2 regions of the Sinobaca sp. SA16-1 genome follow, and region 1 is predicted to be linked to the other one. Evidence: predicted binding sites of a transcription regulator. Region 1 holds the regulator's gene; the other holds the start of a gene.

Evidence for each region. The regulator Rex, encoded in region 1, represses fermentation and respiration genes when NADH is low (regulators of the CRP and FNR family bind a similar motif). The targets are predictions, from matches to a motif close to TTGTGAAATATTTCACAA.
Region 2: AC5W2J_RS14780 (L-lactate dehydrogenase) is a predicted target of Rex. The motif match lies at 1,547-1,564, and genes of this name have one in related genera.

Annotation. Positions count from the first base shown of each region.
Region 1 is NZ_JCAKFL010000005.1:14,641-19,065, reverse strand. It holds gene AC5W2J_RS14215 (TetR/AcrR family transcriptional regulator) at 1-524, shown strand, start outside; gene tatC (twin-arginine translocase subunit TatC) at 585-1,385, opposite strand; gene AC5W2J_RS14205 (twin-arginine translocase TatA/TatE family subunit) at 1,402-1,599, opposite strand; gene AC5W2J_RS14200 (redox-sensing transcriptional repressor Rex) at 1,638-2,285, opposite strand; gene AC5W2J_RS14195 (ABC-F family ATP-binding cassette domain-containing protein) at 2,559-4,425, shown strand, end outside.
Region 2 is NZ_JCAKFL010000005.1:140,648-145,072, reverse strand. It holds gene AC5W2J_RS14790 (SDR family oxidoreductase) at 1-474, shown strand, start outside; gene AC5W2J_RS14785 (TVP38/TMEM64 family protein) at 599-1,270, shown strand; gene AC5W2J_RS14780 (L-lactate dehydrogenase) at 1,598-2,560, shown strand; gene AC5W2J_RS14775 (L-lactate permease) at 2,596-4,224, shown strand; gene AC5W2J_RS14770 (ring-cleaving dioxygenase) at 4,285-4,425, opposite strand, start outside.

The sequences.
Region 1 (4,425 bases):
ATTTAATAGATGCTTTTTGGGAACTATACTGCACTAAACGGATAGAAAAAATAACAATTAAAGAAGTTACCACAAGAGCAGGATATAACCGGTCTACATTTTATGAATACTTTACCGATGTTTACGAGGTCCTCGAGGAAATAGAAAGCACATTAATTTCTAAGCTGCAGGAGATTCCCATTCAACAGCTGTCTTTACCGGATGAACCGCTCCCTTTTCAAGCAATTGTCAGCATTTATTCACAACACAGTAAGTATCTTATGGTACTTCTGGGAGATCATGGCGACCCGGCCTTTCAGGGCAGAATTAAAGCCGGCATGAAGCCCATCATAAAAGAAACCCTGGCTGCCCGGGGCGTGAAAGAAAGTTTTGAGCTGGACTATACCTTGGAATATGCTTTATCCGCCATGATAGGTGTACTAAGTTACTGGTTTAATCAAGAAGAGGCGCCATCTATCGAAAAATTAATGGAATGGTTAGAGGAACTTTCCAGTGACGGGGTGATGAGGAAGTTAATAAAGTGATTTAACTTTCTTTGCCCATTTTCAAGTTATGCAAAAAAAAAACACCCTTTCGGATGTTTTTTACGCTTTATTCTTTTTATCGATTTCTTCCTGCAGGCGCTTTTGTTCTTCGAGCGCCCATTCTTCCATGCGCTGTTTTTCGGCTTTCTGTACTTTCTTGTACGTCGACCTGGAAATAATAATGCTTACTTCATAAAGCAGCAGGAGCGGCACGGTGACCATCAGATGCGAGACGATCTCCGGCGGCGTAATAAAGCCGGCGACAACCAGCAGCACGAAGTATGCGTACTTCCGCACCGTGCGCAGCCAGGCGGGCGTAATCAGGCCGAGGCGCGTCAGAAACATGACGACGACCGGCAGCTGAAACAACAGCCCGAACGGGAGCGTAAGCTGGAACAAAAACGAGAAGTAATCGTTCACGCCGTACTGCTCCGTCAGGCCGAGCCGCTCGGTAAGCGAGCTTAAAAAACGGAGCACGTTTGGAAACAGGATAAAGTAGGCAAAAGCGAGCCCCCCGAAAAACAGGAGCGTCGCGATCGGAATGTACGACAAAGTTGCTTTCCGCTCATTTTCCAGAAGCCCCGGAGCGACAAACGCCCAGAGCTGGTGCAGCAATAGCGGAAACACAAGTATCAGGCCGATGACAAACGCGAAGTTCATGTAGAGCATCACAGGATCGGTCAGGCTGAAGACGTTCATCGGGAAATCTTCCGCCGCCGGGATGTTCTGCAGGTGTTCAATCACGCGCGGTGCAATAATCAGGCCGATAATCATAGCCGCAAGAAAAACGCTGCCGACCAGGATGATTCTCCTTCTCAGCTCCCCGAGGTGGTCATACAGCGTCATCTCTTCTTCTATAATAGGCGGTTGGTTCGGATTACTTGGTTTCACCGGTTTTTGTTTCGGATTTCTTTGGCTTTTCTTCATCGTCATCATCTGCCAGCCCCTTGGTTGCGTACTTAAATTCTCTCAAGGTGTTGCCCGCTGCCTTTCCAAGCTCCGGCAGCTTCTTTGGGCCGAATATAAGCAGTGCTACTATCGCTATCAATGCAAGACTTCCTGGACCTATTGGCATGTTACAGCCTCCCTTTTTAAAGTAAATCGGATACGTGCTTACGTGTCGAGCGGATAATTCCGTAAAAAGTAGACGAGTGTCTGCAGTTCAATCGATAAATCAATATGGTGCACCCTTATGTAAGGCGGCAGGGACAGCCGGGCAGGCGTGAAGTTCAGAATGCCTTTGATGCCGGCATCCACAATCTTTTCGGCAGTGGACTGGGCAAATTCAGCGGGCACAGTCAAAATGGCCACGCTTGGCTGCTCGTCGTCCGGTGCCTTTTCCGAAAGCTTGTCCAGATGGAAAATTTCCACTCCGCCTACTTCGTTTCCGACGATATTGTCATTTACGTCAAAGGCGGAGACGATACGCGTGTTGTCGCTTCTGGAAAAATTATAACGCAGAAGTGCCGTGCCGAGGTTCCCGACGCCAACGAGGCAGACGTTAGTCCGCTCGTCCTGGTCCAGGGTTTTCCGGAAAAAGGACAGCAGGTAGGATACGTTGTAGCCGTATCCCTTCTTGCCGAGCGCGCCGAAGTAGGAAAAATCCCGGCGGATCGTCGCCGAATCCACTTTCACCGCTTCGCTTAATTCCGTGGAAGACACCCTGGTTTTTCCGGAGGCATGCAGGTTTTCAAGAAATCGGTAATACAGCGGCAGGCGCTTCGCTGTAGCCTGTGGTATTTTTTGCTGGTCTGTATTCATTAGAAAGCCTCCAAAGGTCGCTGCCTGTTTCAATCGCTCTCAGGCATTGTTTGTATCGGGATCTCCCGGTATACACAGCATACCTGTTATCTGGGAGAAAGACGAACAGAAGGATTTCTGTTTGCGCTTTCTTTATTTATTGTACACCATTCGGCCACGTATTGTCATATGAATATAAAGGAAATGACGCGCCTTCTGTTTCCTGAACAATCGCCTTTTCCCGCGAAATACGCTAAACTAAAAGATGAGACTTGTATAAAAGGATGGTTCTTAATGATCGTACTGCAGTGTATAGATATAACAAAGTCATTTGGTGCAGACACGATTCTGCAAAATATAAAAATGGACATAAAAGCCAAGGAACGCGTGGCCCTGATCGGCCGAAACGGCGCCGGGAAATCCACGCTTTTAAAAATCATTACCGGAGAGCTGCCAAGTGATTCCGGCCAGGTCGTCGTTCCAAAAGACGTATCGATCGGCTATCTCGACCAGCACAGCGGACTCGACACCGACCGCTCGATCTGGGAAGAAATGCTGACGGTATTTACCGCACTCCGCAAAATGGAAAAAGACCTCCGCGGACTTGAAGAAAAAATGTCGGACCCCTCCCTTCTCGAACAGCCGGCCGCCTACGAAAAGGTGCTGAGCGAATATGACTCCATGCAGCACACCTTTAAAGAACGCGGCGGCTATCAGTTTGAAGCCGACATCCGCGGGATTCTTTCCGGGCTCCGCTTCGGGGCCTTTGACTACGAGACCCCGATTAACGTATTGAGCGGCGGGCAGAAAACCCGTCTGGCTCTTGCCAAGCTGCTGCTCTCCAAACCGGCGCTTTTGATTCTCGACGAGCCGACCAACCACCTGGATATTGATACGCTCCGCTGGCTCGAGCAGTATTTGTCCGGCTATGACGGCGCGGTCCTGATCGTTTCCCATGACCGCTATTTTCTCGATAAAATTGTCCAGAAGGTGTATGAGATTGCCTGGAACAAAGCTTCTTTATACCAGGGCAACTACAGCTACTATATAGATGAAAAAGCGCTCCGCTATGAGCAGGAGCTGAAAACCTTTGAAAAACAGCAAAAGGAAATTGCGGAGCTCGAAGACTTCGTGCAGCGCAATATTGCCCGCGCCTCCACCACCAAACGGGCGCAGAGCCGCCGCAAAAAGCTGGAAAAAATGGATCGTGCCGGACGTCCGGACGGTGACCGCAAATCAGCTTCATTTTCTTTTGCCATTGATAAAGAAAGCGGCAACGACGTACTGATGATCGATAACGTCACCATCGGCTACCCGGGAGCGGAACCGATCATTAAAAACTTAAGCCTGAACGTAAAAAAAGGCGAAAGCGTAGCCCTCATCGGCCAGAACGGCGTCGGCAAATCCACGCTCTTAAAAGCCCTGAAAGGAGACCTTCCCCTGCAGGGCGGCACGATCCGCCTCGGGAGCAAAGTGAAAATCGGCTACTATGACCAGGAACAGGCGGACTTAAACACAAATAAAGACGTGCTTCATGAACTATGGGATGACTATCCCCAGACGGTGGAAAAAGAGATCCGCACCGTCCTCGGCAACTTCCTGTTTACCCAGGAGGACGTAATGAAAAAGGTGTACGACCTGAGCGGCGGCGAAAAAGCCCGGCTCGCTCTGGCCAAGCTGATGATGCAGAAGCCAAACGTTCTGTTATTTGATGAGCCGACCAACCACCTCGATCTCGACAGCAAGGAAGTGCTCGAAAGCGCGCTGATTGACTATCCGGGAACGCTCGTCTTCGTTTCCCACGACCGCTACTTCCTGAACCGGATGGCAACCCGGATTGTGGAACTGTCCCCGGGCGGCCTCCGCGACTACATCGGCGATTACGATTACTTTATTGCCCGCGTCGAGGATGAAAAGGAGCGCGAAGCGATACGCCGTGAAGAAGCGGCTGAGACGACTCCCGCCGCAGTCGGTGCGCCCGAAATCAAGAACAGCTTTCAGCAGGACAAAGAGGCGAAGAAACACGAACGCCGCCGCCTGCGCCAGATTGAAACGATTGAAGCTTCCATTGCAGAGATCGAATCCGAGATCGAAGCACACGAGCAGCAGCTTCTGGAGCCCGATGTGTACAGTGACCATGAAAAAGCCGCTTCCATCCAGG
Region 2 (4,425 bases), 130 kb from region 1:
GTATTCAGCACCTTGGAGAATGCCCAGATTGCAGCGAAAAAATTCGTAAACAAAAAACAGGGCAAAATTATCTTCCTCAGTTCTATCGTCGGTATTGTAGCGATGCCTTACCTCGGCGCCTACAGCTCCTCCAAGCATGCCATCGAGGCAATAGCCAAAACGATGAAAGCAGAGCTTGAAGAATTCGGTGTCCAGGTAGCTACAATTAATCCAGGTCCTTTTGAAACAGGATTTAACGACCGGATGTTCGAAGAAAAGTGGAAATGGTACGACGAGAAGGAAAAATTTACAAAGCGGTCTTCCATTGAAGAAACGGAGACTATTCTGGACCAACAGTACGATCCGGAAGACATGATCAGCAAAATGGTGGAAGTTATTGAATCCGACCACCATGCCTTCCGTACAGCCCATCCTCAGGAAACAGAAGATACGATGAAGCAGACTGAAAAAGATAAATGGGAAGAGCGCGTATAACCCAGTAATATAAAACGATGCCGGCTGTAAACCGGCATCGTTTTTTTATAGCGGGTCTTTCTCTTTGCCAGCCCTGTTTATATTCAGTACAGTAGGAGTAGATGATTTCCAACGGGGGTGGCTTATGGCACTAAGGCGAATTGCAGTACTTCTTTTTTATGCGGGACTGTTTTGGCTCATTTATCAATACGGCGGGTCTCTATACAACTGGCTTCAGGTGAACAGCCGGGATTATTTCTTTTTAACCGCAGGGGCAGCTGTTCTGTTTTCCCTGTTTCCGATTATTCCCTATCCGATTATCGGGGGCATTATCGGCGCGGCTTACGGAGCGGTTCTCGGCTCGCTTCTCGTCTGGTTCGGCTCTGCAGCGGCTTCCATTATTATGTTTTTACTCGTCCGATATGGATTTCAGGACGTGGGACGGCGCATCATTAATAAATATGCGGCCCTGGAACGTATAACGGTGCTTTTTGAAAAAAATGCGTTTTTTACGCTGTTTGTCACCCGGCTGATTCCGGTTATTCCAAGCATCATCGTGAATTGTTACGCGGCATTAAGCAGAATCCGGCTGCTTCCCTACGCCGTCGCTTCTTCGCTCGGTAAAATACCGTCGATGATTCTGTTTGCAACAATCGGCACACTTATCACGACGAACCCTTCCCAGCTTCTTTATGCCGCACTGGTGTATGGGGTGTTTCTGATCGTGTTCTACCTGGTCTACCGCTGGTTTAAAAAGCGGGCAGCCGCGGAAGCCATACTTAATAAACCACCGAAACAAAATCCTCCCGCCTCTTAAATACATGCTTATAAGAAAAGCCGTCCGGGGCACCCGGGCGGCTTTTTTGCCGTGTCCTTATAGAAGTACATTATTATTGGATATTAATTTTCTAAATATTATGTTATTTTTAACCCATCCCCTGCTGACGCATCCTTTATTTCCAAAAAAGGGAGGCATGCCATGATGAAACCACACGTTCTCCGCTTTTCTGCCGTTACTTTATTTTTTCAAAAAAAACAGAAAAAAATTCAAAAAAATCCCTTGCTAAAGTTTGTGAAATAATGCACAATTAACTTGTGAAGTAATTCACATAAGAAATAATGAGGAGTGATTTAGATGGATACAATGAAAAAAGAAAAAGTGAACCGTGTGGTACTAATAGGCGCAGGTCTTGTCGGAAGCAGCTATGCTTTTGCCTTAATTAATCAGGCAATTACCGAGGAACTGGTCATTATTGATGTAAATCAGGAAAAAGCGATTGGGGACGTGATGGATTTAAATCATGGAAAAGCGTTTGCCCCATCTCCTACAAATACATGGTACGGCGATTTCAGCGACTGTAAGGAAGCAGATATTGTCTGCATCTGTGCAGGTGCCAACCAGAAGCCCGGCGAAACCCGGCTCGATCTGGTAGAAAAAAACATGAAGATTTTTAAAACCCTGGTGGATCAGGTTATGGAAAATCATTTTGACGGTATTTTCCTCGTTGCCACCAATCCGGTTGATATTCTGACCCAGGCCGTAAAGATGTTCAGCGGGTTTCCGGCATCCCGTGTAATTGGCAGCGGTACGACGCTTGACACTGCCCGATTCCGTTTTCTTTTAAGCGATTATTTTAACGTATCCGCAAGCAACGTTCACGCTGATGTAATCGGTGAACACGGCGATACCGAGCTTCCTGTATGGAGCAGCGCAACAATTGGCAGCGTGCCGATCACCGACTATTTAAAAACCAACCCAGCCTACAAAACAGAGGATCTGGACAAAATTTTTGAAAATGTTCGTGATGCCGCCTATCATATTATTCAGAAAAAAGGCGCCACCTACTACGGCATTGCAATGAGCCTTGCCCGCGTCACTCGTGCGATTCTAGGTAACGAAAACTGCATTCTTACTGTGAGCGCCTACCTTGACGGAGAATACGGAGCAACAGACGTATATGCCGGCGTGCCGACAATTGTAAACCGCCAGGGCATCCGTGAAGTTGTACAGCTGGCTCTTTCCGAAAAAGAACAGAAGCAGTTTGACCACAGCATAAAAACGTTGAAGGATACGCTGGAACCAGCTGTCAAAAACCTTACTAACTAATTACACTACACCTTACAGAAGAGAGATGACCCTCCATGTGGTACCAGCAGTATGACCCTTTTGGCAATGAATGGATCAGTGCGCTGATCGCGTTTCTCCCTATTCTTCTTTTTTTGCTGGCGATGACAGTCTTTAAAATGAAAGGCGTTTACGCTGCCGCTCTCTCGCTGGCTGTATGTACCGCTATTACTATTCTGTTTTTCGATATGCCGGTGTCCACCGCTGTGTCTGCAGTACTTCTGGGCTTCGGCCGGGCGCTCTGGCCGATCGGCTACATTGTGATTATGGCCGTCTGGTTGTATAAAATTGCAGTGGAAACCGGTAAATTTGATATTATCCGCGGCAGCATCGCTAACATTTCCCAGGATCATCGTTTGCAGCTCCTTCTGATCGGCTTCAGCTTTAATGCTTTTCTCGAAGGCGCCGCAGGGTTTGGGGTCCCGATTGCTATCAGTGCTGCACTGCTGGTCACCCTTGGCTTTAAACCTTTAAAAGCAGCCGGTCTCTGCCTGATTGCCAATGCTGCATCCGGCGCATTCGGCGCCATCGGTATTCCCGTTATTACCGGCGCTCAGGTCGGAGGATTGGAAACATTGGAACTTTCCCGTATGCTCGCCTGGATCCTTCCCGGCATCAGCTTTGCCGTGCCCTTTATTCTTATATTTATTCTTGACGGCCGGAAAGGAGTAAAGGAAGTTCTTCCTGCTCTGCTTGTCGTAAGCGGTACGTATACGCTCGCACAGACCATAACTATTGTGTTTATGGGACCGGAGCTTGCCAATATTCTATCCTCTTTGATCAGCATGGTGGCCCTTGCCTTGTTCCTCCGTATATGGCAGCCTACAACCATTTACCGGGAGCCCGGTGCAGAAGCGCTTCCTGAAAAAGCACACTACAGCTTTAAACAAATTGTCGTGTCCTGGTCCCCGTTTTACATTTTGACTGCGGTTATTGCCGTATGGAGCCTTCCTTCATTTCAGGCTTTGTTTGCAGAAGGCGGCCGATTTGCTTTCACTACTTTAGCCATACAGATGCCGGCTCTTCATCAGCAGGTTATGCAGCTGCCGCCTATTGCCGCCGTTGAAACGGCCATGGATGCGGTTTGGAGCGTGAATCTTCTGTCTGCGACCGGAACCGCGATCTTTGTTTCTATCTTGCTCACAAGTACACTTTTCCCTTCCCTTAATGGCTTTCAGACCATGCGGGTCCTGGGAAAGACGATTAAAGAACTATGGCTTCCCGTGCTGACGATCTGCCTTGTAATGGCTTTTGCGAACCTGTCCAACTATGCGGGCCTCAGCGCCTCCATGGGATTGGCTTTATCCAATACAGGCATGTTCTTTCCATTCGCAAGCCCCGTGCTTGGCTGGATTGGCGTATTTCTGACCGGTTCTGTTGTGAATAACAATGCCCTGTTTGGAAGCCTTCAGGTCGTAACTGCCAACCAAATTGGGACAAGCCCTGCGCTTCTTCTGGCTTCAAATACAGCAGGCGGCGTCATGGGCAAATTGATTTCCCCACAGTCAATTGCTATTGCAGCAGCTGCGGTGCAGCAGACCGGTAAAGAGTCTGAGTTGTTTAAATTCACACTCCGCTACAGCCTTGCTCTCCTATTTGTTGTCTGCCTGCTCACTTTTATCCTTTCTTTCCTCTTTACCACGTAAAACGCAGGATACAATACGAATAAAAAAAGAAGCGGGAGTGTTTTCCGCTTCTTTTTTTACTTATTCCTTTGTAAATTCTTTTGTGCTCCGTACAGTATCTATTGGACGCACCATTTTTTCGATGTCTTCCCGCTTTGGCTCAAGCATAGGCGGAAGTGACAGTTTTTCTCCAAGCGTTTCATACGGCTCGTCTCCCATGAA